DNA from 2 places in the Burkholderia sp. YIM B11467 genome. Region 1 is predicted to be linked to the other one. Evidence: predicted binding sites of a transcription regulator. Region 1 holds the regulator's gene; the other holds the start of a gene.
What was found. The regulator LexA, encoded in region 1, represses DNA repair genes until DNA is damaged. The targets are predictions, from matches to a motif close to ACTGTATNNNNATACAGT.
Positions count from the first base shown of each region.

Region 2: the regulator LexA is predicted to act here: its motif matches at 3,879-3,896, upstream of recA (recombinase RecA).

Region 1 covers NZ_JBQVSQ010000005.1:312,095-327,383, reverse strand. The annotation lists gene ACTRWB_RS19640 (M20 family metallopeptidase) at 1-1,022, opposite strand, end outside; gene ACTRWB_RS19635 (LysR family transcriptional regulator) at 1,188-2,141, shown strand; gene mnmH (tRNA 2-selenouridine(34) synthase MnmH) at 2,206-3,333, shown strand; gene ACTRWB_RS19625 (permease) at 3,330-4,388, shown strand; gene ACTRWB_RS19620 (hypothetical protein) at 4,490-4,912, shown strand; gene ACTRWB_RS19615 (ABC transporter permease) at 4,950-5,783, opposite strand; gene nodI (nodulation factor ABC transporter ATP-binding protein NodI) at 5,790-6,704, opposite strand; gene ACTRWB_RS19605 (universal stress protein) at 7,042-7,539, shown strand; gene ACTRWB_RS19600 (DUF2939 domain-containing protein) at 7,627-8,331, opposite strand; gene ACTRWB_RS19595 (hypothetical protein) at 8,361-8,696, opposite strand; gene lexA (transcriptional repressor LexA) at 8,722-9,369, opposite strand; gene ACTRWB_RS19585 (sulfate ABC transporter substrate-binding protein) at 9,634-10,671, shown strand; gene cysT (sulfate ABC transporter permease subunit CysT) at 10,792-11,685, shown strand; gene cysW (sulfate ABC transporter permease subunit CysW) at 11,682-12,632, shown strand; gene ACTRWB_RS19570 (sulfate/molybdate ABC transporter ATP-binding protein) at 12,646-13,704, shown strand; gene ACTRWB_RS19565 (CysB family HTH-type transcriptional regulator) at 13,780-14,706, shown strand; gene ACTRWB_RS19560 (DUF805 domain-containing protein) at 15,219-15,289, shown strand, end outside.
Region 2 covers NZ_JBQVSQ010000008.1:250,580-265,868, forward strand. The annotation lists gene sucC (ADP-forming succinate--CoA ligase subunit beta) at 1-1,052, opposite strand, end outside; gene ACTRWB_RS26610 (DUF2889 domain-containing protein) at 1,121-1,729, opposite strand; gene recX (recombination regulator RecX) at 1,876-2,733, opposite strand; gene recA (recombinase RecA) at 2,733-3,803, opposite strand; gene ACTRWB_RS26625 (response regulator) at 3,994-4,722, shown strand; gene ACTRWB_RS26630 (sensor histidine kinase) at 4,740-6,287, shown strand; gene ACTRWB_RS26635 (MFS transporter) at 6,514-8,172, shown strand; tRNA gene ACTRWB_RS26640 (tRNA-Met) at 8,329-8,405, shown strand; gene ACTRWB_RS26645 (hypothetical protein) at 8,667-9,041, shown strand; gene ACTRWB_RS26650 (hypothetical protein) at 9,045-9,389, shown strand; gene ACTRWB_RS26655 (LysR family transcriptional regulator) at 9,434-10,408, opposite strand; gene ACTRWB_RS26660 (GlxA family transcriptional regulator) at 10,584-11,555, opposite strand; gene ACTRWB_RS26665 (DJ-1/PfpI family protein) at 11,673-12,356, shown strand; gene ACTRWB_RS26670 (cupin) at 12,416-12,727, shown strand; gene ACTRWB_RS26675 (PAAR domain-containing protein) at 12,786-13,070, opposite strand; gene ACTRWB_RS26680 (porin) at 13,215-14,360, opposite strand; gene ACTRWB_RS26685 (ABC transporter substrate-binding protein) at 14,519-15,289, opposite strand, start outside.

The DNA.
Region 1 (15,289 bases):
GCTTTCCAGTCGGTGCCGACGACGAAGCGCAGCTGGCAATGCGCATACGCGACGGGCGGGATCGCATTGACGGGGTGCTCGGGGTTGCCGGCCTTGAACGCGAGAATCTCGAACGTATTCCAGCCGAACACGCGCTCGGCCGCGGACAGGCCGGGTTCCCCCCAGCCGGCATCGAGCGCCGGATCGCCGGGGCCGCCGCCGACGGACAGGTCGGCGAGCGCGTCGCGCACGGCGGCCGGGATCGGCGGCGGGCGCAGCCCCGTGACGCGAATCGCGCCGCGCGCGTCGACGAGGCTCGCGAGCGCATGCGCGAGCACGATCGCCGGATTGCGCAGCAGGCCGCCCCAGTTGCCGGAATGGTGCGCGCCGTCGCGGGCGCGCAGGCTCAGCTTGAAGTTGACCGAGCCGCGCGAGCCGAGGAACACGGTCGGGCGCGCGGCGGCGATGCGCGGGCCGTCGGACGCGATCAGCACGTCGGCCGCGAGCGCGTCGCGCTCCTGGCGGCACAGCGCATCGAGGCCCGGCGACCCGGTTTCCTCACCCATCTCGATCAGCAGCTTCGCGTTGAAGCCGAGCCGGCCGCCGCGAGCGTCGAGCACGCTCGCCAGCGCGGCCAGGTTGATCGTGTGCTGGCCCTTGTTGTCGGCGCTGCCGCGGCCGTACCAGCGGTCGCCGTCGGCCGTCAGTGTCCACGGCGACAGCGGCGCGCGCCACTGCGCGTCGTAGCCGCGCACGACGTCGCCGTGGCCGTAGATCAGCACGGTCGGCAGCGCATCGTCTTCGTGGCGCGACGCGAGCAGGAATGGGCCGCCGCCGTCGACGGGGTTGTCGACGATCCGCGAACTGAAACCGAGGCGCGCGGCCTCGGGGGCGATCTCGTCGGTCAGGTACGCGCGCAGCGCGGCACCGCTGCCGCTTTCCTGGCTTTCGGTGCGCAGGCCGACGCGGCGGCTCAGGGTCGTGAAGAACGCACCGGATTCGAACTGGTTCAGCGCGTGCTGGATGGCGGCGGTACGGCTCAAGTCGGGTCTCCTCGGTCGGGTTCGCGGCGCATGCGGATCACGTGCGCAGCGTGAAGTGCGATCGATTCTAGAAAGCCGTTTTTTTTGTCACAATGATCGAATTTCGAACCTTTCTTTGCCGAAAAGGCAAAGCAGCGCAGCCGGGAGCGGCACGGAGACAGAACGATGGCGGCTTTCCTGCACGGCCTCGCGTTGCGGTATTTCGTCGAAGTGGCGCGCACCGGCTCGATCAGCGACGCATCCGCGCGGCTGCACGTGGCCGTGTCGGCGATCAGCCGCCAGATCGCGAAGCTCGAGAGCGAGCTCGGCGCGCCGTTGTTCGAGCGCCGGCCGCGCGGGATGGCACTGTCGGAGGCCGGCGAGCGGCTGCTGGCGTTCGCGCAGCGCAGCCTGCTGGAGGCCGAGCACGTGATGAAGGACATCGGCGGGCTCGATGCGCTGCACGGCAGCCTGCTGAAGATCGCATGCTCGGAAGGGTTCGCGATCGATTTCCTGCCCGGCGCGCTCGCGAGCTTCAAGGCACGCCACCCGGGCGTCGATTTCACCGTGTGGGTCGTGTCGCCGGCGGACGCGACGCGGCGCGTGCGCGATGGCGATGCGGACGTCGCACTGACCTTCAGCCTCGCGCCGGAGAAGGGCGTGCGCGTCGAGCACACCGAACGCGCGCCGATCTTCGCGCTGGTGCGGCACGACCATCCGCTCGCGACGCGCGACGCGGTGTCGCTCGCCGATGTCGCGCGTCACCCGCACGTGCTGCCCGAGGCCGGCACGACGGTGCGCCAGCTGATCGACATCGCGTGCGCGCTCGACGGGCTATTGCTCGAGCCCGAACTGACGAGCAACAACACGGCGGCGATGTACGGCTACGCGCGGCGCACCGGCGCCGTGATGTTCACGGGGCTGCTGTCGGTGCGCGACCGCTGCGACGCGGACGGCTTCGTCGTCGTGCCGGTGACGAACCCGCAGTTGCGAGAGCGCAGCATCCAGGTGCAGACGATGGCGGGGCGCGATCTGCCCGCGTCGGTACGGGCGTTTCGCGACCATCTGATCGACGCGATGCAGGCCGCATCGCCGCCGCCGGCCGCCGCGCGCGGCCCGAGACGCCGGCCCGTGAGATAATCGTCAATCCGCCTTCCGCGCCCATGCGGCTCATCGAGCCGCATCGCCCCTGTTCGACGCCAAATTGAAGAACCTGATTGTCACCCTCGATCGCGTCGGCGAGTTCGACGAGATCATCGACGTGCGCACGCCGCTCGAGTTCGCCGAGGACCATATTCCCGGCGCACTGAACGCGCCCGTGCTCAGCAACGAAGAGCGCGTGCTCGTCGGCACGATGTACCGCCAGGTGTCGCCCTACGAGGCGACGCGCGTCGGCGCGGCGATCGTGGCGCGCAACATCGCACGCCATCTCGACACGACGTTCGCCGACCGTCCGCGCAACTGGCGGCCGCTGATCTACTGCTGGCGCGGCGGCAAGCGCTCGGGCTCGATGACGACCTGGTTCAACCTGATCGGCTGGCAGGCACGCCAGCTCGACGGCGGATACAAGGCGTATCGCCGCTCGGTGTGCGCGACGCTCGACACGCTGCCGACGCGCTTTCGCTACATCGCGCTCGTCGGCCATACGGGCTGCGGCAAGACGCGCCTGCTGAACGCGCTGCGCGACGCGGGCGCGCAGACGCTCGATCTCGAGGCGCTCGCGTGCCATCGCGGTTCGCTGCTCGGCGCGCTGCCGGGCAGGCCGCAGCCGTCGCAAAAGGGGTTCGATTCGGGGCTCGTCGAAACGCTTGGGTGTTTCGACCCCGAATGGCCGGTGTTCGTCGAATCGGAAAGCCGCAAGATCGGGCTCGTGCAGTTGCCGATCGCGTTGATCGACGCGTTTCACGCGGGGCCGTGGGTGCAGGTCGAAGCGGCACATGACGAGCGCATCGCATTCCTGCTCGACGATTACGCCCACCTGTTCGACGCACCGGTGGCGTTCAAGGCGCAACTCCATCGGCTGATCGGCCTGCACAGCCGCGAAGAGGTGGCGCACTGGAATGCGCTGATCGATGCGAACGCGCGGGCCGAACTGTTCACGACGCTGATCGACAAGCATTACGATCCCGCGTATGCGCGCACGTACCGCGCAACGTACAACAAGCCGAACCGGGCGTTGACGTTCGCTTTCCGGCCCAACGCGGCCGACGTGCGCGATCAGGCGCATTCGCTGCTGGCCCAGCTCGCGCTGGCCGGGCTGCCCGCGTCGGCCGCGCTGGCGGCAGGCGCGGAATCCGTTACCGACAAAGACAAATCGACGACCACACGATGACGACCACACGCACCCAACCCAATCCGGCCCTCGGCTGGATGACCTTCCTGCTGATCGCGGTCGCAGGGCTGTTCTATGTGAAATGGTTCCCGTACTACAACAAGGCGTTCGTTGCCGCCGAGCATCATTCGATCGGCCAGTCGATCCTGATGGGCACGTCGGCGGTCGCGCCCGAGCCGTCGCTGAAGGCCGCGCTCGACTACGCATGGGCGTACGGCAAGGCGATCTGGCAGGCGATGGTGCTCGGCCTGCTGCTCGGTTCGGCCGTTCAGGCGCTGCTGCCCGCGCACTGGGTTGCGCGCGTGCTCGGCCGCACGGGCTTCGGCAGCGTCGCCGCGGGCGGCCTGCTGTCGCTGCCCGGGATGATGTGCACGTGCTGCGCGGCACCGGTCGTCGCGGGCCTGCGTGCGCGCCATGCATCGCCGGGCGGTGCGGTTGCGTTCTGGCTCGGCAACACGGTGCTGAACCCAGCGGCGCTGGTGTTCATGGGCTTCGTGCTCGGCTGGCACTGGAGCGCGCTGCGTCTCGTGCTTGGCATCGCGATGGTGTTCGGGATCGGCTATCTGCTGAACCGCATTGCGCGTCCCGAAGACCGCAGCATCGACGATGCGCAGCTCGCCGCACTGGCGGCCGAGCAGGCCGCGGCCGGCAATCCGTTCGTCCGCTGGGTGAAGCTGCTTGCCCGCATGGCCGTGCGCCTCGTGCCCGAGTACATCGTGCTCGTGCTGCTGCTCGGCGCCGCGCGCGCATGGCTGTTCCCGCATATCGGCCCGGACATCGGCAATCATCTCGGCTGGATCGTCGCGTTCGCGGTCGCGGGCATGCTGTTCGTGATCCCGACGGCCGGCGAGGTGCCGATCATCCAGGCGATGCTGTCGCTCGGCATGGGCGTCGGCCCGGCCGCCGCGCTGCTGATGACGCTGCCGCCGATCAGCGTGCCGTCGCTCGCGATGCTCGCGCGGTCGTTCAAGCCTTACATGCTGGCGATCGTCGCGGTCCTCGTCGTCGTGTTCGGGATCGCGAGCGGACTGCTCGCGGTCGCGTTCGGGTTCTGACGCGCGCAAGCGATGCGCCGATCGGGCGCGAACGTCGTATTCATCCGGCGTCGCCGCTTCACGCGTGCGGCGCCCTTTACAAGAAGCAAACAGGAAAACGCATGACCCAACCGAAGATCCATCCTCGACTCGAAAAGGCGCTGACGCGCGGCGATCTCGCGATCCGCCAGGCCAATTCCGCGCGGGCAACTGCCGTGCTGAACGCGCTCGGCACGATGATCATCGAAGCCTCTTCAACGATCGGCGTCGAAGCCAGCATCGACATTCCGCAGGGCGACCGCATTTACGATCCCGTCAACGGGCTGTGGCCGCAGAAGATGCTGGTGTCGTTCGACGGCCCGGTGGACGAAGCCGACGCGGACGAACTGCGCACGGTCTATCTGGTTGCCGACGATCCGGGCACGCAATTCCGCGTCGAATGGCATCGCGCGGACGGCAAGCTCGGCCGCCAGGAAGGCGGCCCGCTCGCGACCGTCGCGTTCCTGACCGACGTCGAGATCCCGTGGAGCGACGACGACGAGTGACGTCGTCGTGTGAAGCCGGCGCACCGCGCGCCGGCTGTCAGCGCATCATCCGCCGCCGGAACAGCCACGCGGACAGCAGGAATCCGCCGACCGCGTAGCCGGCGAGCACCGCGATATGCAACGCGACGTCCGTCGCCGGCCGGCCGAGCATCGCGGGCCGGATCAGCTCGACCGCGTTCGCGAGCGGCAGCGCATGCGCCGCATGCTGCGCGATCGGCGGCAACTGCGTGATCGGGAAGAACACCCCGGACAGCAGCAGCATCGGCGTCAGCACGAGCGTCTGATAGAACATGAAGAAATCGTAGGACGGCGCGAGCGCCGTGACGATCATCGCGATGCTCGCAAACGCGAGGCCCGCGAGCGCGATCACGGGCAGCGCCGCGAGCATCGACGGAAACCGCGCATAACCGAGCGCCCCCGCGACGAGCATGATCGCGACACCCGACAGCATCGCCTTGCTGGCACCCCAGACGATCTCACCGAGCACGATGTCGCCGAGCGCGAGCGGCGTATGCATGATCGCTTCCCAGGTGCGCTGCACGTGCATGCGCGAAAAGCCCGAATACATCGACTCGAAGCTCGCGGACATCATCACGCTCGACCCGACCGTGCCGGCCGCGAGGAACGCGATATACGACACGCCGTCGACATGGCCGAGCATCAGGCCGAGCCCGAAACCGAGCCCGAACAGATAGATCATCGGATCGGCAAGATTGCCGAACATCGACGCGAGCGCGAGCTTGCGCCAGACGAGATAGTTGCGCCGCCAGACGGCAACCCAGTTGGTTGCGTTCGCGGGCATCGCGATCGCGAAGCGCGACTCGCGCGGCGGTGCCGACGGTGCGGCGGCGGAATAGTTGCGGACGTCCATGGTCGCTCAGTCCTGCATTTCGCGGCCGGTGAGCCGCAGGAACACATCTTCCAGATTGGCCGGGCGATGCAGATAGCGCAACCCCGGGCGACCCTTGAGCCGCGCGCTGAGCGGCTCGGGGTCGCTCACGTAGCAGAACAGCGTCTCGCCGCTGATCTCGGTGCGCTTCGCGAACGCCGACAGCTCGTCGCGCAGGATGGCCGGATCGGGCCCGTAGATCTCGATCACGTCGCAGCCGATCTCCGATTCGATCAGCGCGTGCGGCGCGCCTTCGGCGATCTTGCGGCCTTCCTCGATCACGCACAGGCGGTCGCACAGACGTTCGGCTTCTTCCATGAAATGCGTGGTGATCAGGATCGTCTTGCCGCGCGCGAGCAGCGAGCGCAGCCGCTCCCACATCAGGTGCCGCGCCTGCGGATCGAGGCCGGTCGTCGGCTCGTCGAGCACCAGCACGTCGGGATCGTTGACGAGCGCGCGGGCGAGCGTGAGGCGGCGCTTCATGCCGCCCGACAGCTCGCCGACTTTCGCATCGGCCTTGTTCTCGAGTTTCGCGAATTCGAGCAGCGGCCGCACGAGCGCACGGGCATCCTGCGCGGACATTCCGAAATAGCGGCTGAACACGAGCAGGTTCTCGCGCACGGTGAAGTCGGGGTCGAGATTGTCGAACTGCGGGACGACACCGACGCGCTGGCGCGCATGCCGTGCACGGGATGGAACCGGTTCGCCGCACAGCGAAATGGTGCCGGCATCGGGATGCGCGAGGCCGAGCAGCATCTTCAGCGTCGTGGTCTTGCCGGCGCCGTTCGGCCCGAGCAGGCCGTAGCATTCGCCGGCCTGCACGTTGAAGGACAGACCGTTGACGACGAGCTTGTCGCCATAGCGCTTCTCTACGTTCCGTAAATCGATCGGTGCGACGGACATGGGCATGTTGTCATTGTGAGCGGGCGCACCGGCGTTCCGCTGTCGGCTGCGTGGCCGGTTTGCGAACGGATCGGGCGAATGCGTGTCACATGGGCATGACCGAAGCGCACGAGGCCGACGCCTGATGGCCCGCCGGAGTACGAACGGGCCATTCTAGTGCATCGACTGCGTCTCTTCAGGGCATGCCTGCACGGTGCGATGCATGCGCGCACCGATCGTGCACTGCATCATCGCGCACGCGCCGAGCGGGGCGAATCAGCGTTTTCCATCCCTTGCGTCCTGAATTGCGGCGCACCATGATGAATGCGTAGGCTCGTTGTCGCGATAGGGAGGTTTCATGGCTAGCTACAACAAGATTTTGCTGTGTTACGACGGCTCGCTCGAAGGGCGCAAGGCACTGCGTTGCGGTGCCAATCTCGCAATGGACCTGAAGGCCGAGACGCATTTGCTGTCGGTCGTCGACATGCGTTCGAGCATTGCACAAAGCGCGGGTTTGCTGACCGACGTCGCGTGTGGCCGATTCGAGGAAACCGCGCGCGAAATCCTGCAGGAAGGCGTGAACTGGCTGCGCGAGCGCGGCGTACAGGCCGAAGGCCATTTCGCGTTCGGCTATCCGATCGACGAAATCGCGAATCTCGCGACGGAACTGAAGGTTGACCTCGTCGTCGTCGGCCACCGGTGCCGTAGCGGGCTGTCGAGATGGTGGATGGGGTCGGGCAATACGCAACTGCTCGACCGTGTGAACTGCAGCATTCTGGTTGCGTGCTCGTCCGCGCAAGAGCAGAAGGCCGAAATCGCGCGCGAGCGTGAAGCGGCTACGGCGAGCGGCAAATGATCTGATGACTTGACGACGGCCTGACCGGCGATTTGCGCCGGCCAGGCGCCGCGCCGTATCAGCGGCGCGGGCGTCGACCGCGGCCGGCTACGCATGCAGGTCGATCGCGGACAGCTTCCACGAGAACAGGCCGAAGCGGTGGAATATCGCCGCATAGCGGGTGCCGTCGGCGCTTCGCTGATAGGTCACGACGAATTCGTCGACATTCCGGTAGCCGGCACTGGTTTGCTGCTGGTGCGGCGGATGGGTTGCATCGCCCGGGCTGGCCGGTGCGGCAGGGGCCGGTGCCGGCGATGACGCAGCCGCAGTGGCCGCGTTGCTGCCCGGAACGGCTGCGCTCGCCGGAGCCGGATTGGCCGGCGGTGCGGCCGGTGCATTGCCTTGCGGCAGATTCGACCATTCGGGCGGACGCTCGCCTGGATTGCCGCGCGGCGGCAAGCCGCTCATCAGCGCGGCCACGCCCTCCGGGGTTGCGTATGCATCGACCAGCGGGCCGATCAGCGCAGACCCGATCAGCGCACCGATCACCGCGAACGGATTGTCCTTCTTCACCGCGTCGATCCGGCGCATCAACTCTTCCGTGACCTGCTGCTTCAGACTGATGCGCAGCGACGGAAAATCGACATATTCACTGATGGCCTGCGCATCGCGCGCGTCGATCGCCGATTTCAGGCGGCCGAGCGCGACGTACGGCGACGCGTATGCATAGCCGATCGCCGCAATGACGGCGACGGCCAGCACGGCGATCAGCAGGGGCTTGAGCCGCCATGCGCGGCCCGAAGATCCAGTCACGTTGCCTCCGGTGCGGGGATGTTCCGCAATCAGAGACCGCCTGGCGTGGCCGATCGTTCCTCGGCGATGCAGCGATCGATCATCCGGCACACGGCATCGATCGTGCCGACCATGATCAGGCGCGAACGGCCGTGATAGACGCGCACCGGCGCGCGGCGCGCGGGTTCCGCGTGATTCAGACCGGCGTTCAGCGATACCCGCGCGAAGGCGGGCAGCGCTGACGGCAGCAGCGACGCCTGCCGTTCGACTGCGACTTCTTCTTCCACAGGCGCCGCCGCGGACAGCGGTGCGCAAGGCGTGCGGCCGCGCAGATGACGCAGGCGACCGAATTGACGGAAAGGCAGCAGGCGGGCAAGGCGTTCCATGATGTTCTCCTAACGAGACGGAATGTCAGAGTTCGCCGGATCGGATCAGCCCGACGGCGATGCCTTCCAGCGCGAATTCCGCGCTGCCGGCCTTGACGAAGATGTTTTCGTAATCGGGGTTCTCCGCGATCAGCTCGAGACCGCCCGGCCGGCGCATCAGGCGCTTGACCGTGACGTCGTCGCCGAGACGCGCGACGATGATCTGGCCGTCCTTCGCTTCGGTGCGCTTCTGCACGGCGAGCAGGTCGCCGTCGAGAATGCCGGCGTCGCGCATCGACAGGCCGCGCACCTTCAGCAGGTAGTCGGGCTTGCTGGAGAACAGCGCGGGATCGCACGCGTAATGCTGCGAGATGTGCTCCTGCGCGAGGATCGGGCTACCGGCCGCGACGCGGCCGACGAGCGGCAGCGACAGCTGCATCAGGCCGGCATGCGGCAGCGTGAACTGGTGCGGGGAATCTTCGAGGCCGAGCAGGCGGATGCCGCGCGACGCGCCGGCGGCCAACTCGATCACGCCCTTGCGCGCCAGTGCGCGCAGGTGCTCCTCGGCCGCATTCGGCGAGCTGAAGCCCAGTTCGGCCGCGATCTCGGCGCGGGTGGGCGGGAATCCGGAGCGTTCGATCGCGCGACGGATCAAGTCGAACACTTGCTGCTGACGGGCGGTGAGTTTGGTCATGGCTCAACTGTATGGATAGACAGTGAGCTGTATTTTTATACAGTACTTCGCGAAATTCAAGTGTTACGTGAGGTTCGACGCGATCGCGCCGGTTCCGACGCGATTCCGCGACGTCCGGACGCCGGTTTATCCGCCGCAACCGTCCATCCCGTCTGCGTTAGCACTTTTGAGTATTAAAAAATGAAGAACGATTATTTTTAATCATGTAACCCGTTCGCTAGACTGGCCCGACATCGCAATACCGACAACACTGGAGAACCAAGGATGGCGAAGCGCAATACGGGGCTGGTGGGCGGGGTGGGCCGCCTGATCGCAACACTCGCGCTGGGCGCGGCGGCGGCGCTGGGCGTCGCGACGCATGCCCAGGCCGATACGACCTTCCTGAACGTGTCGTACGACCCGACGCGCGAGCTGTATCAGGACTTCAACCAGGCGTTCGGCAAGGAGTGGAAGGCGAAGACGGGCGAGACCGTCAACTTCAAGCAGTCGCACGGCGGCTCGGGCGCGCAGGCTCGATCGGTGCTCGACGGCCTGCAGGCCGACGTCGTCACGCTGGCGCTCGCTTACGACATCGACGCGCTCGCGAACAAGGGGCTCGTCAACAAGGACTGGCAGAAGCGCCTGCCCGACAACGCTTCGCCGTACACGTCGACGATCGTGTTCCTCGTGCGCAAGGGCAATCCGAAGGGGATCAAGGACTGGGACGACCTGACCAAGCCGGGCATCTCGATCGTCACGCCGAACCCGAAGACGTCGGGCGGCGCGCGCTGGAACTACCTGGCCGCGTGGGCGTACGCGCTGCACAAGCCGGGCGGCAACGAGCAGACGGCGAAGGAATTCGTCACGAAGCTCTACAAGAATGCGGGCGTGCTCGATTCGGGCGCGCGAGGCGCGACGACGAGCTTCGTGCAGCGCGGGATCGGCGACGTGCTGATCGCATGGGAAAACGAGGCATTCCTGTCGGTCAAGGAATTCGGCACCGACAAGTTCGAGATCGTCGTGCCGTCGGTGAGCATCCTGGCCGAGCCGCCCGTCGCGGTGGTCGACAAGGTGGTCGACAAGAAGGGCACGCGCAAGCTGGCCGACGCGTACCTGAATTTCCTGTACAGCCCGCAGGGCCAGGAGATCGCGGCGCGCAACTACTACCGGCCGCGTTCGAAGAACGTGCCGGCCGAACTGACGAAGCAGTTCCCGAAGCTGAAGCTGTACACGGTCGACGACACGTTCGGCGGCTGGACGAATGCGCAGAAGACGCATTTCGCGGACGGCGGCGTGTTCGATTCGATCTACAAGCCGCAGTAACGCCATAACGACAGCGGTGCGCCACGCAGTGCGCCGCATCCCCGACGGGCCGCCGGCGCGATTCATGCGCCGGCGTTTGCGTCGGACCCATGAGCAGCAACGACCCAGCAAGAGCATCCGATGACGACGTACACCTTTCGCAAGCCGAGCGCGCTGCCCGGTTTCGGCGTGACGCTAGGCATCACGGTGGCCTATTTGAGCCTCGTGGTGCTGATTCCGCTCGCCGCCACGTTCCTGAAGACCGCGACGCTGTCGTGGGACCAGTTCGTCACCGCCGTCACGTCGCCGCGCGTGCTCGCGTCGTACCGGCTGACGTTCTCGGCCGCGCTCGGCGGCGCGCTGATCAACGCCGTGTTCGGCTTCCTCGTCGCGTGGGTGCTCGTGCGCTACACGTTCCCGTTCAAGCGGATCGTCGATGCGATCGTCGACCTGCCGTTCGCGCTGCCGACCTCGGTCGCCGGCATCTCGCTCGCGGCCGTCTATGCGACCAACGGCTGGGTCGGCCAGTATCTCGCGCCGCTCGGCATCAAGATCGCGTTCACGCCGGCCGGCGTGCTGGTCGCGCTGACCTTCATCGGGCTGCCGTTCGTCGTGCGCACCGTGCAGCCGGTGCTCGAGGATTTCGAGCGCGAGCAGGAAGAGGCCGCCGCGTGCCTCGGCGCGTCGCGCTGGCTGACGTTCCGCCGCGTCGTGCTGCCGGCCGTGCTGCCGGCGCTGCTCACCGGTTTCGCGCTGGCGTTCGCGCGCGCGCTCGGCGAATACGGCTCGGTGATCTTCATCGCCGGCAACGTGCCGATGAAATCCGAGATCACGTCGCTGCTCATCATCACGAAGCTCGAACAGTACGACTACGCGGGCGCGACCGCGCTCGCGGTCGTGATGCTGGTCGTGTCGTTCCTGATGCTGCTGCTGATCAACACGTTGCAATGGTATTTGCAGCGTCGCACGAGCAAGGGCGCGAGCGGCCCCGCGCCCGCGACCGTCGTCGCAACCGCAGCAGGAGGCCAGCAATGAATCAGGAGGCCACCGTCGTGCTGAAAACCCCGTCGTCGGCCGCGCGCGGGCGCGCCGCGAAGCGGCTCGACCCCGTCAGCGAGTCGCGCGTCGTGCGCTGGCTGCTCACGGGCATCGCGCTGGCGTTCCTCGCGTTCTTCCTCGTCGTGCCGCTCGCCGCGGTGTTCGTCGAGGCGCTGAGAAAGGGCGTCGGCTTCTACCTCGAATCGCTGGCCGATCCCGATGCCTGGGCGGCGATCAAGCTGACGCTGACCGTCGCCGCGATCGCCGTGCCGCTGAACCTCGTGTTCGGCGTGTGCGCATCGTGGGCGATCGCGAAGTTCGAATTCCGCGGCAAGGCGTTGCTGACGACGCTGATCGACCTGCCGTTCTCCGTGTCGCCGGTGATCTCGGGCCTCGTCTACGTGCTGCTGTTCGGCGCGCAGGGCTGGATCGGGCCGTGGCTGCAGGACCACGACGTGCAGATCATCTTCGCGGTGCCGGGCATCGTGCTCGCGACGATCTTCGTCACGTTTCCGTTCGTCGCGCGCGAGCTGATTCCGCTGATGCAGGCGCAAGGCACCGACGAGGAAGAGGCCGCGCGCGTGCTTGGCGCGTCGGGCTGGCAGATCTTCCGTCGCGTGACGCTGCCGAACGTGCGGTGGGGCCTGCTGTACGGCGTGATCCTGTGCAATGCGCGCGCGATGGGCGAGTTCGGTGCGGTGTCGGTCGTGTCGGGCCATATCCGCGGCGTGACCGACACGATGCCGCTGCACGTCGAGATCCTGTACAACGAATACAACTTCGCGGCGGCGTTCGCGGTGGCGTCGGTGCTGGCGCTGCTCGCGCTCGTCACGCTCGCGCTGAAGCTGCTCGCCGAGCGTCATCTCGCCGCCGAACTTGCCGGCGCGCGCGACGCCGTTCCCGCACATGCCGGCCCCGTCGCCGCCGTTTCGTCGAAATCGTAAAGAGGCAACCAGAATGGGCATCACCGTCCGTAATCTTCAGAAGCGCTTCGGCGATTTCACGGCGCTCGACAACGTCTCGCTCGACTTCCCGCCCGGCGAACTGGTCGCGCTGCTCGGGCCGTCCGGCTGCGGCAAGACCACGCTGCTGCGCGTGATCGCGGGCCTCGAGCACGCGGACGCCGGCCAGGTCGTGCTGCAGGGGCTCGACGTCGCGTCGGTCGGCGCGCGCGACCGTCAGGTCGGTTTCGTGTTCCAGCATTACGCGCTGTTCCGCCACATGACGGTATTCGAGAACGTCGCGTTCGGGCTGCGCGTGAAGCCGCGCCGCGAGCGGCCGTCGGAAGCCGCGATTCGCGACAAGGTGCACGACCTGCTGAAGCTCGTGCAGCTCGACTGGCTCGCGCAGCGCTATCCGTCCGAACTGTCGGGCGGCCAGCGCCAGCGCATCGCGCTCGCCCGCGCGCTCGCGGTCGAGCCGAAGGTGCTGCTGCTCGACGAACCGTTCGGCGCGCTCGACGCGAAGGTCCGCAAGGAACTGCGCGGCTGGCTGCGTCGTCTGCACGACGACCTGCACATCTCGACGATCTTCGTCACGCACGACCAGGAGGAGGCGCTGGAAGTCGCGGACCGCATCGTCGTGCTGAACCGCGGCCACGTCGAGCAGGTCGGTAGCCCGCAGGACGTCTACGATCATCCGCAGAGCGCGTTCGTGTACGAGTTCCTCGGCGCTGCCAACCGGCTGCCGGGCACGGTCGCCGGGCGCGGCTTCGTCGCCGAGGGCGCGGCCGCGCCGATCGAGGTCGATGCCGATTTCGCGGGCCCCGCGAACGCGTACGTGCGACCGCACGACCTGCAGCTTTGGCCGACGGGCGAAGGGCACCGCGACGGCATCGCGGTGGACGTGCGCCGTGTGATCCCGCTCGGCGGTTCGGTGCGCGTGGAGCTCGAGGCGCGCGCGGGCGGCGCGCTCGAGGCGGAACTCGATCGCGACGCGTGGCGTGCGCTTTCGCTGCAGGTCGGCGACGGTGCGACGGCCGTGCCGCGCGCGGTGCGTGTGTTTCCCGCGCGTTGACGAGAGAATGCTGGGCAGAGGGCGGAAACCGCTCCGATTCGACAATCAAACAACGACAGCCTAAGAGGCATACCCATGAATTTTCAGCAATTGCGGTTCGTGCGCGAAGCGGTGCGCCAGAACATGAACCTGACGGAAGTCGCGAACGTGCTGTACACGTCGCAGTCGGGCGTGTCGAAGCAGATCAAGGATCTCGAGGATGAACTGGGCGTCGACATCTTCATCCGGCGCGGCAAGCGGCTGACGGGGCTCACGGAGCCCGGCAAGGCCGTGCACCAGCTGATCGAGCGGATGCTGCTCGACGCCGAGAACCTGCGCCGCGTCGCACGCCAGTTCGCCGACCAGGACAGCGGCCACCTCGTCGTCGCGACGACGCACACGCAGGCGCGCTACGCGCTGCCGAAGGTGATCCGGCAGTTCACCGACGTGTTCCCGAAGGTGCATCTCGCGCTGCGTCAGGGCAGCCCGCAGCAGATCGCGCAGATGATCCTGAACGGCGAGGCCGATCTCGGCATCTCGACCGAGGCACTCGACCGCTATCCGGACATCGTCACGTTCCCGTGCTATTCGTGGCATCACACGGTCGTTGTGCCGAAGGGCCATCCGCTCGTCGGCCGTGAGAACCTGACGCTCGAGGAAATCGCCGAATACCCGATCATCACGTACGACCAGGACTTCACGGGCCGCTCGCATATCGACCAGGCGTTCACGCAGGCGGGTGCCGTGCCCGACGTCGTGCTGACCGCGATCGACGCGGACGTGATCAAGACCTACGTCGAACTCGGGATGGGGATCGGCGTCGTCGCGGCGATGGCCTACGATCCGCAGCGCGATACCGGGCTTGTCGAACTCGATACGCAGCATCTGTTCGAGGCGAGCACGACGCGGGTCGGGCTGCGCAAGGGCGCATTCCTGCGCGCGTATGCGTACCGGCTGATCGAGATGTTCGCGCCGCACCTGAACGAAGCGGAAATCGCGGGGATGTTGCGCGAAGCCGTCTGACGGCGGCGCGCCGCGCGCCGTCCGGGAAAGTTGCCCGCGGACGGCGCGACGTGCGCGCAGGCTGCCATGCACAGGGCGGCGGCAGGAGCAGGGGATGCGCCGTCGCTGTCATGGTTGACCGACTCAACGAATCATCGACCGCAGTCGCGGTTTCCAGTCCGATGCGTCGCGAGCGGCGCTCGACACGCGTTCGTCTGCCAGCAGAAAAACAAGACGGCACATTCGAACGCTTCGTTTCGGCCCTGTCGAACGGGCTACTCTTCGGAAGATATGATTCAATGCGCCTGAATGCCGGGTGACGGGCGTTCGGGCCGCTCCACGGCTGTCATCCTGACTGACCGGCCGGCCCCCGCGGCACAACGCAACGCGCAACGCTGCGTCGAAGTGCGAGAAGCGAAACCGACAAGCCCTCATCGTTCAGCAAACAACGCATGTGGATTGCCGGTTCCAACCCACTCGAACGCACATCACGCAGCGCGCAACACGCAACACGTACGGAGAAGCACTAAACAATGAATCTCAAATGGTTTCTCTTTTCCTTCGAAGGCCGGATCGGCCGCATGCCGTGGTGGATCTACGCGCT
Region 2 (15,289 bases), on a different contig from region 1:
CCCTTCATGCGCACGACGAGCGGCACCTTCAGGTTCACGGCCTTCGAACCGGCGATCACGCCTTCCGCGATCACGTCGCAGCGCATGATGCCGCCGAAGATGTTCACGAGGATCGCCTTCAGGTCCGGGTTCTTCAGCATCAGCTTGAACGCTTCCGTGACCTTCTCGGTCGTCGCGCCACCGCCGACGTCCAGGAAGTTCGCCGGCTCGCCGCCGAACAGCTTGATGGTGTCCATCGTCGCCATCGCCAGGCCTGCGCCGTTCACGAGACAGCCGATGTTGCCGTCGAGCGAGATGTACGCGAGGTCGAACTTCGACGCTTCGATTTCAGCCGGATCTTCTTCATCCAGATCGCGGTACGCGACGATTTCCGGATGACGGAACAGCGCGTTCGAGTCGAAGTTGAACTTCGCGTCGAGTGCGATGACCTTGCCGTCGCCGGAGACGTTCAGCGGGTTGATTTCGGCCAGCGACGCGTCGGTTTCCCAGAATGCCTTGTACAGGCCTTGCAGGATCGCACGTGCTTGCGGAATCGAGGCAGCCGGCACGCCGATCTTCGCGGCGAGGTCGTCAGCCTGGGCGTCCAGCAGGCCGGTCGACGGCTCGACGATGACCTTGTGGATCAGTTCCGGGTGCTTTTCGGCAACTTCCTCGATGTCCATGCCGCCTTCGCTCGAACCCATCAGAACGATCTTTTGCGTCACGCGATCAACGACGAGGCTGACATACAGTTCCTGCTTGATGTCGGCGCCTTCTTCGACCATCAGACGGTTGACCTTCTGGCCTTCCGGACCGGTCTGGTGCGTGACGAGCTGCATGCCGAGGATCTGGTTCGCGTATTCGCGAACCTGCTCGATCGACTTCGCCACCTTCACGCCGCCGCCCTTGCCACGGCCACCCGCGTGAATCTGAGCCTTCACGACCCAAACCGGGCCGCCCAGCTCTTCCGCCACCTTGACGGCCTCGTCAACCGAGAACGCCGGCTTGCCGCGCGGTACCGCGACTCCGAATTTCCGCAGGATTTCCTTACCCTGGTACTCGTGAATCTTCATGCGTGATTCCCTTCAGTCTGAGAGTTGGATGAAAAGTCGTTTAAGACGCTTCTTCGAATGATTTCCGTTCATTCCTTCGTGCTGCCGTCTACGGGCACGCCCGGCCGTTCCGCGCCATACCAGCGCGGGTAGAACTGCCGCACGACCTCGCCGTCGAACCGCAGCGCCCGGCAGCGGCCGAGCTGGAACGGCGGTTCGTCGTGCGCGCCGTCGTGATCCGGCCCTTCACCACCCTCTTCGCGCACGTTCCATACGTCACCGGCGAACGCCTGGATCGCTGCCGTCGGCAGCACGGCGCACAGTTCGGTGAGATGGGAACAGCCCGCGACACCCGACAGCAGTCGGTTCGCATCGCGGCGGAAGTGGCGGAAAAGATTGAGCCCGATGAGGGCCCGATAGGCGGGAGGGGCGGATTGACACTGACCGGGATACGGCACCCATTCCGAAGACGCTTCGGCGTCGACGACATTGAGTTCACGATCGATAGTCACGCGCAGCCAGAGTTCGTGGATCGGCAGGCCCTGGGGCCGGATGCCCGACGCAAGCGCGACATCGCGCGGCTTGTGGTCGGTCAGGCAGGCTTCAATGTCCCACAAGCCGTCGCCGCGCTCGTAAGCTTCCGCTCGGATTGCGCGTTGATGTCGCAACTGACGGGGCACGGGCTCGGATAGCGGCATGCTGGAGGTTGAGGCCGAAGAGGAAAACCCATGGATTTTAGCATATTGGGTATTTGAGACAGTTTGACGCGACGGCGGGTATTCCCGCCTGTCCGGAAGCGGTTGCATTGCAGCAAAATCGCGCGCCGCGCACGCGACCGGCCGGGTCAGTCGTCGATCGGGAAATCGTCGCCGACCTTCAGCAACTTCACGATGGTAGCGCTCGAGAAGCCGCGCGCGGCGAGAAAGCGTGCCTGCTTCGCACGCTCGGCCGGCGTTTGCGGCAGTGCACCGAATTTCTTGCGCCAGACCGCCTGCGCACGGGCCCATTCGGTCTCGCGCAGCTGCGCGTTCACCTCCTCGACGAGGACGTCGCCGACCGCATGGCGCTTCAGTTCGCTGACGATGCGCGCGACGCCGACGCGCGACGCGCGGCGATTCACGAGACTCTCGGCAAAGCGTGCGTCGGACAGCCAGCCGTCCTTTTCCAGCGCATCGAGCACCGGCTCGACGGATTCGTCTTCGCCGACGTACGGCGCGAGCTTGCGCGCGAGCTCCGTGCGGCTGTATTCACGCCTCGACAGATAGCCGAGCGCGCGGCCTTTCAACGAACGCGGCGGCTTCGACGACTTGCGCTCCCCCGCGCCCGGATCGTCGCCGGAAGCAGCGCCGGACCCACGGCGCGTGCGGCGCGGATGCTGGCTGCTGCGCGTATAGACATCTTCCGTGGCGGGTGCGGACGCGTCGGATGCGCGCTCACCCGGAAAGCTGACACCGGACACGCGACGGCGGGGCCGGTCATGTGCGTCGAACGATTCATCGTCGTCGAACGGATCGTCCGGCGCGGCAATCTCAAACGAAACGAGGGCATCGTCGGATGCCCTCGTCGCGGTGCGGTTCGCGGCATGGCTGCCTGCGACCCGCCGATCGGCGCCCGAGGATCCGGCTCGCCGGCCGGAGCGACCCGCCGTTTCGGGCATGTCGCTCTCCTCCGGCTCGCCAGCCTGACCTCGGCGCGCGACCATCACTCTTCTTCGTCCACCGCCTCGGCTTCGTTGCTTGCGCCATCAGGCATTGCGACGACGCCGAGCGATTCGCGGATGCGGTTCTCGATCTCGCGTGCGATTTCCGGATTCTCGCGCAGGAATTCACGCGCGTTGTCCTTGCCCTGGCCGATCTTCTCGCCGTTGTAGCTGTACCAGGCGCCCGCCTTGTCGACGATCTTCGCCTGCACGCCGAGATCGATGATCTCGCCCTGACGCGAAATGCCCTCGCCATACAGGATGTCGAAGATCGCTTCGCGGAACGGCGGCGACACCTTGTTCTTGACCACCTTCACGCGGGTTTCGTTGCCGATCACCTCGTCGTTCTTCTTGATCGAGCCGATCCGGCGGATATCGAGACGCACCGACGCGTAGAACTTCAGCGCGTTGCCGCCCGTCGTGGTTTCCGGGTTGCCGAACATCACGCCGATCTTCATGCGAATCTGGTTGATGAAGATCACCAGGCAGTTCGTGCGCTTGATCGTGCCGGTCAGCTTGCGCAGCGCCTGCGACATCAGGCGAGCCTGCAGGCCCGGCAGCGAATCGCCCATCTCGCCTTCGATTTCGGCCTTCGGCACGAGCGCCGCGACCGAGTCGATGACGATCATGTCGACCGAGCCCGAGCGCACCAGCGCATCGGTGATTTCCAGTGCCTGCTCGCCGGTGTCCGGCTGCGAGATCAGCAGTTCCGGCACGTTCACGCCCAGCTTCGACGCATATTGAACGTCGAGCGCGTGTTCGGCGTCGATGAACGCGGCCGTGCCGCCGATCTTCTGCAGTTCGGCGATGACCTGCAGCGTGAGCGTGGTTTTACCGGACGATTCCGGGCCGTAGATCTCGACCACGCGGCCGCGCGGCAGGCCGCCGACGCCAAGCGCGATGTCGAGCCCCAGCGAACCCGTGGAGACGACCTGGATGTCTTCGGCCGCCTCGCCGTCGCCCATGCGCATGATCGACCCTTTGCCGAACTGCTTCTCGATCTGCGCGAGTGCGGCCGCCAGCGCCTTGCTCTTCTCGGCGGTCATCCCGGAGCCTTTCTTGCTTTCTTCCATGAATCGTCCTTTGCTATGATGAGCAGCGTCTGTTAAAGGCGCGCCCGCTTTCAAGCGCCGCCCACGAATGCAGACACTGTATAAAAAAACAGTGTTTTATGCAAGCCCGCAATGCAGGCTGCGTTGTACACAAATAACTTCGGAGACAACCGCGCCGGCGCGAACACCTTGCCGGCCATCGGTCAGCAACATGCGAATTCTCATCGCCGAAGACGACAGCATACTCGCGGACGGCCTCACCCGGTCACTCCGCCAATCGGGCTATGCCGTCGACCACGTGAAGAGCGGCGTCGACGCCGATACGGCGCTGTCGATGCAGACATTCGACCTGCTGATCCTCGATCTCGGGCTGCCGAAAATGTCCGGGCTCGACGTGCTCAAGCGCCTGCGCGCCCGCAATTCCAACCTCCCCGTGCTGATCCTGACCGCCGCCGACAGCGTCGACGAGCGCGTGAAGGGGCTCGACCTCGGCGCCGACGACTATATGGCCAAGCCGTTCGCGCTCAACGAGCTCGAAGCGCGCGTGCGTGCGCTGACCCGGCGCGGCGCGGGCGGCGGCCCGACCGTCGTCCGGCACGGCTCGCTCGCGTTCGACCAGGTCGGCCGCATCGCGTATGCGAACGATCACGTGCTCGATCTCTCCGCGCGCGAACTCGGCCTGCTCGAGGTGCTGCTGCAGCGGATCGGCCGGCTCGTGTCGAAGGAACAGCTCGTCGACCATCTGTGCGAATGGGGCGAGGAAGTCAGCAACAACGCGATCGAAGTCTACGTGCACCGGCTGCGCAAGAAGATCGAACCGAGCGGCGTACGGATCTCGACCGTGCGCGGCCTCGGCTATTGCCTCGAGAAGGCCGCGCCCGCCGCGCCGGCCGGCACGACAGCGCCCCAGCCCGCGGCGGCCGGCACGCCGCTGCGCTGAAGCCGGGCGTCGCCGCGATGGCCACGCCGGCCCATTCCCGCCACCCGACCGGCGCGCCGTCATCAGCCGCCGACGACGCGCGCGACGCACGTTACGAGAACCCGTTCGCGCCGCCCGACGAAACCGATACGCCCGAGGCCCCGCGCCCGCGCTCGCTGTTCGGTGAAATCCTCGACTGGATGCTCGCGCCGCTGCTGCTGCTGTGGCCGATGAGCATCGCCGTCACCTACCTCGTCGCGAAGACGATCGCGAACAGCCCGTTCGACCGTACGCTCGAGACCAACGCCTACGTGCTCGCGCGGCAGATCCACCCGGTGAACGGCGTCGCCGAGCTGACGCTGCCGGAGCAGACGCGCGACTTCCTGCGCGCGGACAACGTCGACAGTGTTTACTTCCAGGTGCTCGGCACGCGCGGCGAGCTGGTCGCGGGCGAAGCCGACATGCCGCTGCCGCGCGACGAGGATCGCCCGCCGCCGGGCGTCGTCGTGTTTCGCGACGACCTGCTGCGCGGCAACGACGTACGCGTCGCGTATACGACGGTCGAGCTGCCGCAATCGAGCGGCACGCAGCCCGTACTCGTGCAGGTCGGCGAAACGCTCGACAAGCGCAACGCGCTCGCGAACGACATCATCAAGGGCGTGATCCTGCCGCAATTCGTGATCCTGCCGCTCGCGATCCTGCTCGTCTGGTTCGGGCTGTCGCGCGGGCTCGCGCCGCTCAACGCGCTGCAGGCGCACATCCGCGCGCGGCGGCCCGACGACCTGTCGCCCGTCGAGGCACAGCGCGCGCCGCCCGAGATCGAGCCGCTCGTCACGTCCTTCAACGACCTGCTCGCGCGGCTCGAACAAAACATGGCGCTGCAAAAGCGCTTCATCGCCGACGCCGCACACCAGATGAAGACGCCGCTCGCGGGCCTGCGCACGCAGGCCGAGTTCGCGCTGCGCCACCCCGTTCCGCCCGACGTGCAGCGCTCGCTCGAGCAGATCGCGACGAGCTCCGAGCAGGCCGCGCGGCTCGTCACGCAACTGCTTGCGCTCGCGCGCGCCGAGAACCGCGCGAGCGGGCTCACGTTCGAGCCGGTCGAGATCGCCGCGCTCGCGCGGCGCACGGTGCGCGACTGGGTGCAGGCCGCGCTCGCGAAACGGATGGATCTCGGCTACGAAGGCCCGCCGGACGACACGCCGCTCGACGTCGACGGCAATCCGGTGATGCTGCGCGAGATGCTCGGCAACCTGGTCGACAACGCGATCCGCTACACGCCGGAAGGCGGCCGCATCACGGTGCGCGTGCACGCCGACCCGACGACGCGGTTCGTGCATCTCGAAGTCGAGGACACCGGCCCCGGCATCCCCGCCGCCGAACGCGAGCGCGTCGTCGAGCGCTTCTACCGGATCCTCGGCCGCGAAGGCGACGGCAGCGGCCTCGGGCTCGCGATCGTGCGCGAGATCGCCACGCAGCACGGCGGCACGCTGACGCTCGACGATCACGTCTACCAGCACGAACCGCGCCTCGCCGGCACGCTCGTGCGCATCAGCCTGCCGCTGGCCGAAACCGCCCCGGATTAACCCTGATACGCCCCGCCGCGGCGCGCCGAAATCGCATCGAAACCGACGATTTACCGGACGTTCACGCCACAATCGGCACGTATGGCGGCCGATTCGCCACGGGTTAACGCGCAGTCGTTTTGTGTGTGCAAGTCAGTGCGCCGTAAGTTTCCGTGCCAATAATCGTCGACAGGCCCGCCCACCCAAGGCGGCCGCACATCTATATCAAGGGACTTGGAGACGATTCATGGCAACGTTAGGCGGGCAAATTTCGCACTCGCCGATGACGGGCGAAGAGAAGAAGGTGATCTTCGCGTCGTCGCTCGGCACCGTGTTCGAGTGGTACGACTTTTACCTGGCCGGCTCACTCGCGGCCTACATCAGCAAGAGCTTCTTCTCCGGCGTCAATCCGACCGCCGCGTTCATCTTCACGCTGCTCGGCTTCGCGGCCGGCTTCGCCGTGCGCCCGTTCGGCGCGATCGTGTTCGGCCGGCTCGGCGACATGGTCGGACGCAAGCACACGTTCCTCGTGACGATCGTGATCATGGGTATCTCGACGTTCGTGGTCGGCTTCCTGCCCGGCTATGCGTCGATCGGCATCGCCGCGCCCGTGCTCTTCATCGCGATGCGGCTGTTGCAGGGCCTCGCGCTCGGCGGCGAGTACGGCGGTGCGGCGACTTACGTCGCCGAGCATGCGCCGGCGAACCGCCGCGGCTTCTACACCGCGTGGATCCAGACGACGGCGACGCTTGGGCTGTTCCTGTCGCTGCTCGTGATTCTCGGCGTGCGCACCTTCATCGGCGAGGAAGCGTTCGGCAGCTGGGGCTGGCGCGTGCCGTTCGTCGCATCGATCGCGCTGCTCGCGGTGTCGGTGTGGATCCGGCTGCAGCTGAACGAATCGCCGGTGTTCCTGCGCATCAAGGCGGAAGGCAAGACGTCGAAGGCGCCGCTGACCGAAGCGTTCGGCCAGTGGAAGAACCTGAAGATCGTGATCCTCGCGCTCGTCGGCCTGACGGCCGGCCAGGCCGTCGTGTGGTACACGGGCCAGTTCTACGCGCTGTTCTTCCTCACGCAGACGCTGAAGGTCGACGGCGCGAGCGCGAACATCCTGATCGCGATCGCGCTCCTGATCGGCACGCCGTTCTTCCTGTTCTTCGGTTCGCTGTCGGACAAGATCGGCCGCAAGCCGATCATCCTCGCGGGCTGCCTGATCGCGGCGCTGACCTACTTCCCGCTGTTCAAGGCACTCACGCACTACGCGAACCCGCAGCTCGAGATCGCCACGCAGAAGGCACCGATCACCGTCGTCGCCGATCCGGCCACCTGCTCGTTCCAGTTCAACCCGGTCGGCACGTCGAAGTTCACCGACTCGTGCGACATCGCGAAGAGCGCGCTCGCGAAGGCGGGCCTGAACTACGAGAACGTCGCGGCACCGGCCGGCACGACCGCGCAGATCAAGGTGGGTGACACCGTGGTCGAAGCGTACGACGCCAAGGGGACCGACGCGAAGGCGAAGGGGGCGGCGTTCGACAAGACGCTCGCGACCACGCTGAAGTCGGCCGGTTATCCGGCGAAGGCCGATCCCGCGCAGCTCAACTGGCCGATGACGATCGTGATCCTGACGATCCTCGTGATCTACGTGACGATGGTCTACGGGCCGATCGCCGCGATGCTGGTCGAGATGTTCCCGACGCGGATCCGCTATACGTCGATGTCGCTGCCGTATCACATCGGCAACGGCTGGTTCGGCGGCTTCCTGCCGGCAACCGCGTTCGCGATCGTCGCGGCGAAGGGCAACATCTATTCGGGACTCTGGTATCCGATCGTGATCGCGCTGGCCACGTTCGTGATCGGGCTGCTGTTCGTCAAGGAGACGAAGGACACGAACATCTACGCGCAGGACTGATGCCGACGCGCGGGCGGGCGGCGGTTTCCGGATGCGTTCCGGCTAACGGCAACCCGCCCCGCGACGAAGCCAGCACGGGCCGGAGGCAACTTTTTTCACGCAAGATGAAAAAAGGTGTTGACAGCAAAACGCCTCATCGGCATAATTTATTTCTTCGGCGAATTAGCTCAGTCGGTTAGAGCGACGGAATCATAATCCGCAGGTCCGGGGTTCGAATCCCTGATTCGCCACCAAATGCGAAAGCCCGGTAGATCAAAGATCTACCGGGCTTTTTCAGTTTGGTCTCTGCGAGTTGTCCGCGAGCCCTATTCCTTTAACGGCTCCTCGTCGTACAGATTCGGCGCAATCCTCAAGACTGCCCCCTTGCGTCGCACCGTTTTCGCTTTTCTGGGCCGATCACCCCGCCATCCCGCTCGCGTCACCTCGACCGACATCGATAGCGCGCTGCTTCGAAGGCACAATGACGCCGTCCAGCACACGACCGACGGCGCCCGATGATCCCGACTCATCCCGACAAGATATCGCGCATCGCCGCGCTTGCACTGGCAGTCGTCGTGCTCTGCTACGTCGGCGCCGGCGCTCCGCCACTCTCCCGCCTGCTCGACCCGGTCGTGATCAGCGAAGGCGTCGCCCTCAAACCGATCACCTACCACTGGGTCAATCGCGTCGACCGCGCAATCCCCGAAGCCGACCTGTTCGCGAGCCGCTTCTACGTCCTCGTGCTGGCCGCCCTCAACGCACTGGCCGCGCTGTTTGCACTCGACGCCCATCGCGGCCGCAGGCGCTTCGCGTTCGTGCTCGGCTGGGCCATCGTCATGCTGATCGTGCTCGTCAACGCGCAGATCCACGCGTTCTACAACGTGGGCTGACCGATGAAACGACGCATCACGATCATCATCGCCGCACTGTTCACGCTGATCGGGCTCGTGCCCGTCGCCGGCACGTTCGTCAACCTGTCGACGCCCGACCAGTTGCGCCACCTGCTGAGCTACGACTACATGAGCTTTGCGGACAGCCTCGTCGAACGCGACTTCGGCGATTTCGCCAACGACTTCTACGCGGGCGTCGCCCTGATGCTCGTCGGCAGCACCCTCTTCATCCGGATCGAACGCATCGGCTCGATCGCCCGCATCGTCACGTCGCTGCTGTTTGCGCTGCTGACCTTCAGCCTCATCTACGCGTGCCTGAATCCGCGCATCGGCATACGGCCGTTCTGATCGGCCGCCACTCGTGCCACCGGTCACACGCGCAGCGCACCAAGCTACGCCGCCACCGCCCCACGCCGCTCCTCCGCCGCCTTTCCCTGCACCCGCCCGCGCCAGTTCTCCCCGCCTTCCAGCGACGGCGTCGACTCGAACAGCTCCGCGATCCAGTCGGCGAACACGCGCACCTTCTGCGACAGATGCCGGTTGTGGGGGTAGACGATCGAGATCGGCTTCGGCTTCGGATTGCAGTCCGGCAGCACCTCGACCAGCGATCCGTCGAGCAGGTTCGGCAGCACCATGAACAGCGTCGGCTGGATCATCCCGAACCCTTCGAGCCCGCACGTCACGTAGGCATCGGAATCGTTGACCGTCACGCTCGCGTTCATCCGCACCTCGAACGGCTTGCCGTCGATCATGAACACCCACGGAATCGCCCGCGCGCCGTGGCTCGACCGAAAATTCACCGCATGATGCTCGGCAAGATCGGCAATCTCGTGCGGCTCGCCATGGCGCGCGAGGTAGTCGGGCGACGCGCAGGTCACGCGCTTGAGCATCCCGATCCGCCGCGCGACCATCGACGAATCCTCGAGCGGCCCGACCCGGATCATGCAGTCGATGCCCTCCTCGACCGGATCCACATAGCGGTCGGAGAGCCCGAGTTCGAGCGTGATGTCCGGATAGCTCTGCCGGAAAATCGACAGCGACGGCAACACGACGCGCCGCCCGAGCGAACTCGGCATGTGGACGCGCAGCACGCCGCTCGGCTTGCGGTTGCCGACCTGGAAACTCGCGTCGGCTTCCGCGATCTCCGAGATGATCTTCGTGCAATGCTCGTAGTACGCGGCACCCTCCGGCGTCAGCGACAGCCGGCGCGTCGTCCGGTGCATCAGGCGCACGCCGAGCAGCGCCTCGAGATTCTGGATGATGGTCGTCACCGACGCGCGCGGCATCGCGAGCGTGTCGGCCGCGCGCGTGAAGCTGTTTGCGTCGACCACGCGGGTAAAAACTTCCATTGCCTGGATTCGGTCCATGCTGCCCCCCTTCGAATCGCCAACGGAACAGAATAGAGCGCGCAGCGGGCGCGGCACAAGCCCCCACCTATTGTTCTATCGTCCCGAATAGTTTCGGCATTTCGCACTGGAAAGCGATCGATTTCCGTTCAGTACCGGACGATATCCGCTCCGGCCCCGAGCCGAACCCCGTGCGTCACCGCACGAACCGCTCGCGATACCCCTGCGGCGACACGCCCAGCACGCGCACGAAACTGCGCCGCAGCGTCTCCTCCGAACCGAATCCGCAACGCGCGGCGATCCGCTTGACCGGCCATGCCGTTTCGCCGAGCAGGCGCTGCGCGGCCTCGACGCGGATCTGCTCGACGGCGCGCGCGGGCGTGCGGCCGGTTCCCGCGCGATAGTGGCGCACGAAGCTGCGCTCGCTCATGCGCACGCGCTCGGCCAGCGCGGGCACCGACAGGTCGGCCGTCAGGTGCTCGGCCATCCACGCATGCAGCTCGCCGAACCGCTCGTCGGTGCGCTGCATCGATAGCATCGCGCTGAACTGCGCCTGGCCGCCCGGACGTTTCAGGAACACGACGAGTTCGCGCGCGACGTCGAGTGCGGTCGCGCGTCCGAGATCCTCCTCGACCAGCGCGAGCGCGAGATCGATGCCGGCCGTCACGCCGGCGGACGTCCACAGCGCGCCTTCGCGGATGAAGATCGGGTCGGACTCGACGTGCACGTTCGGGTAGCGCGCCGCGAATTCGTCGCAGCGCGCCCAGTGCGTGACCGCGCGCCGCCCGTCGAGCAGGCCGGCCTCCGCGAGCAGGAACGCGCCGGTGCAGACCGACGCGATGCGTCGCGCGCGCCCGGCCTGCTGCCGTACCCAACGCACCAGCCGTGCATCCCGCGATGCCGCGTGCACGCCCTTGCCGCCGGCGACGATCAGCGTATCGGGACGGCGCGCGGCCGAGCGCAGCGACTCAGCCATCACGACGAGGCCCGACGACGTCTCGATGGGCCCGGCATCGGCCGCGACGACTCGGGGCGCATACGGCGCGGGCTGCCCGCGCTCCAGCGCGAGTTCGTTGACGGACGCAAACACCTGCAGCGGCCCCGACACGTCGAGCAGTTGCGCGCGGGGGAACGCGAGGACCAGGATCGAACGCGGAGCGGCAGGCATGGCGATTGGCTGAAAACGTGGGTGATATGGCGATTTCGCCAAACACTACGCGCCTAGAATCGATCTGTCCATCATGTGCCGCCAACGGCGTGTGCCACTTCCACTCGGAGTCTTCGCATGACCCTGCATATCGGCTTACTCGTGTTTCCGGGCGTCCAGCAACTCGATCTCACCGGCCCGCACGACGTGCTCGCGTCGCTACCCGACGCGGCCGTCCATCTGGTGTGGAAGTCGCGCGACGCCGTCGCGTCGAGCAGCGGCCTCGCGCTCGCGCCGACGACCACCTTCGACGACTGCCCGCCGCTCGACGTGATCTGCATCCCCGGCGGAATCGGAATCAACGACCTGCTGCTCGATGCCGAAACGATCGCGTTCGTACAGCAACGCGCGGCCAGCGCGCGCTACGTGACGTCGGTCTGCACGGGCGCGCTGCTGCTCGGTGTGGCCGGCCTGCTGCGCGGGCGGCGCGCGACGACGCACTGGGCGTTCCACGCGCTGCTCGAACCGCTGGGCGCGGTGCCCGTGCGCGAGCGCGTCGTGCGCGACGGCAACCTGATCACGGGCGGCGGCGTGACTGCCGGCATCGACTTCGCGCTGACGATCGCCGCGGAACTGGCCGGCGACGAAGAGGCGCAGGCGATCCAGCTGCAGCTCGAATACGCGCCCGCGCCGCCGTTCGACGCGGGCTCGCCCGACACCGCGCCGGCTTCGGTCGTGAAGCGTGCCACCGAGCGGTCGGCGGCCGGCTTCGCGAAGCGCAAGCAGATCATCGAGCAGGCGCTGCGCGCGACGTCGCGCTGAATGCGGGTACGGGGAAATTGGCCGGCAAACAACGCGCATTCGCGCAGGAGAACATATCGATGAACATCATCCGCAGCGCCGCGTTCACCGCGGACCGCCCGTGGGGCGCGCTCGACATCGCGAACCTGAACGGCGTCACGGTCCGCTTGCACTGGACCGACCAGCCCTATCGATGGCATGTGAACGACGACGAGGAAGTGTTCGCGGTGCTCGACGGTCGCGTCGAGATGCGCTATCGCGAAGCAGGCGTCGAGCACGCGACGGTGCTCGAAGCGGGCGACGTGTTCCACGCGACGGTCGGCACCGAGCACGTCGCGCATCCGCTCGGCGAAGCGCGCATCCTCGTGATCGAGACCGAAGGCAGCGTCTGACGACCGGCGGCCGTACGTCGATGCTACGCGGAGGGCAACCGCATCCGCGCGGCGGGTTTCATCCCGTGATGGTGCCCGTCGCCTGCGACGCAATCAGTTTCGGCTGCGGCGTGCACAGGCACTGGCACAGGTCGTGTTCGAGCGCGACGACCTTGCCCATCACGGTCATCGTCCGCTCGCCGCCGTCCGACACGATCACGCCCGGCGACTTGCACGCGGCGCAGAACACGGGCGCGCCGAGATAGGCGAGCTCGCGTCCGTCGAACGACGAATTGGCGATCCCTTCGAGCACCACGCCGCCGTGGTCGGTGGTGTCGCCCTTCAGAATGAATTTGCGGCTCATGATGTCGGTTCTTCCCTCGGAAACGCCGCGCCGCGCGGCAGCGAGCCGCGCGCGGGCAGTCGGAATCCGCCCGTCGGTCGCGGGCGTCCCGGGAGCATATCACCCCGCGCGGCCGCCGCGTGCCGGTCGCCGCGGCCGCGCCCGTCAGAACTTGTGGCGAATCCCGATGCGCGCCATCAGTTGGCGGTCGTTCGACGACGAATCGTCGGCGGCCGGATTGTAGGCATGGTCGAGCGCCGTCCCCGTCGATCCGTTCACCTTCATGTAGCTGCCCTGGATATACACGTCGGTCCGCTTCGACAGGTTGTAGTCCGCCATCAGGCCGACCGTCTGCCAATGCGGCCGGGATTTTCCGGTGGACGCGTCGAGCGACCCTTGCGTGTAGTAGTACATCGCGCCGAGCAGCAGCGCCGGCGTCACCTGGTAGGTCGCGGCGACTTCATAGTTGTCGAACTTCAGGTGCGACACGGCCTGTCCCGCAGGCACGATCGAACCGCTGATGTACTGGAACGACGTCGGGTTCTTCATGTCGCTGTGCGTGTAGACGAAGCCGAGCATCGCCTTGCCGAGCTGATAGTTGATGCCTGCACCGAACACGCGCTGGCGCTCCGCGAGGAAGCCCGCGTCGTCCGTGGTCACCGCGCCGACCGTGTTGGCGCCGCCGCGATTGACGTTCAGGTATCCGATGCCGACCGTCAACGGACCGTTCGAATAGCCCGCGCCCACGCTCTGCGCATTATTCAGCGAAAACCGGCCCGCGCTGTTCGAGAACGCGTAGGTCGCGCTCATCTGGAAGCCCGACAGATCGGCGCTGTAGAACTGCACCGCGTTGTCGAGCCGGAAGAAGTTGTCGGTGTTGTCGTTGCCGTACGGGTGATCGAAGATGAAGCCGCCCCAACTGCCGTTCGCGGTCAACGGCCCGAGGAATTCGACCAGCGAGTCGTACTGGCGGCCGAACGTCAGCGTACCCACGCCGTCCTTCGACAGACCGACATACGCCTGCCGGCCGAATTCGCGGCCGCCCTGGTTGAGCCGGCCGGTGTTGACGTCGAAACCGTTCTCGAGCCTGAACACGGCCTTGAACCCGCCGCCGAGATCCTCGCCGCCCTTGATCCCCCAGCGGCTGCCCTGCACGATGCCGCTCGACATTTCCCACGCCGAGTGGCCGTTCACGTTGCTCGTGTAGTTCACGCCTTCGTCGATCAATCCGTACAGCGTGACGCTGTTTTGGGCGTGTGCCGACGTTACCGCGCCGCCGGCCAGCAACAGGCCGATCATCTGCTTTTTCATGTTTCAGTCTCCTCCGATTTGCCGAACAGGCGGGACGGTCGGCCGCGAGCGCGCACGACGCGCCCGTTGCGCGCGTGCACCGTCCCCGGCATGCGTCGGTGGATGTCGCGAATCCGTCGGCCCCGCGTCAGATGCCCGGGAAACCCGGGCCGTCACGCTTACTCGCCGTAGATATCGAACGTGAAATACTTGCGCGCGAGCTTGTCGTACTCGCCGCTCTTGCGAATGGACGCGATCGCCTGATTGATCTTCGCCCCGAGCTGCGTGTCGTCCTTGCGGATACCGATCGCGACACCTTCGCCCGCTGCACGCTTGTCCTTGACTTCGGCGCCGGCAAACGCGAACGCCTTGCCGCGCGGCGTGCGCAGGAACCCCATGTCGGCCTGGACGGCCGCCTGGAACGACGCGTCGAGGCGGCCGGTCGTGAGGTCCTGATAGATCTGGTCGGTACCCGGATACGACACGACCTCCACGCCCTTCGACGCCCATTCGGCCCGCGCATAAGTCTCCTGCAACGACCCTTGCTGAACACCGATCCGGCGCCCCTTCAACGATTCCGCGGTCGGCTGCAACGTGGAGCCCGCCCGCGCGATCAGGCGCGGCGCACCCGAATAGAGACGGTCGGTGAAATCGATCTGCTGCCTGCGCGCCGGCGTGGCCGTCATCGCGGACAGGATTGCGTCGAACTTGCGCGCCTTCAGCGCGGGAATGATCGCGTCGAAGCCCTGCTCCACCCATACGCAACGCATACGCAGGTTCGCGCAGATCGCATTGCCGAGATCGACGTCGAAGCCGACGAACGAACCGTCGGGCAGCTTCGATTCGAACGGCGGATAGGTCGGATCGATGCCGAAGCGAAGGGTCTGCGGCTCACCCGCGGAAGCGAGCAGCGGAATGGCGCAGAGCGCGAACAGACTAGAGCGGACAAG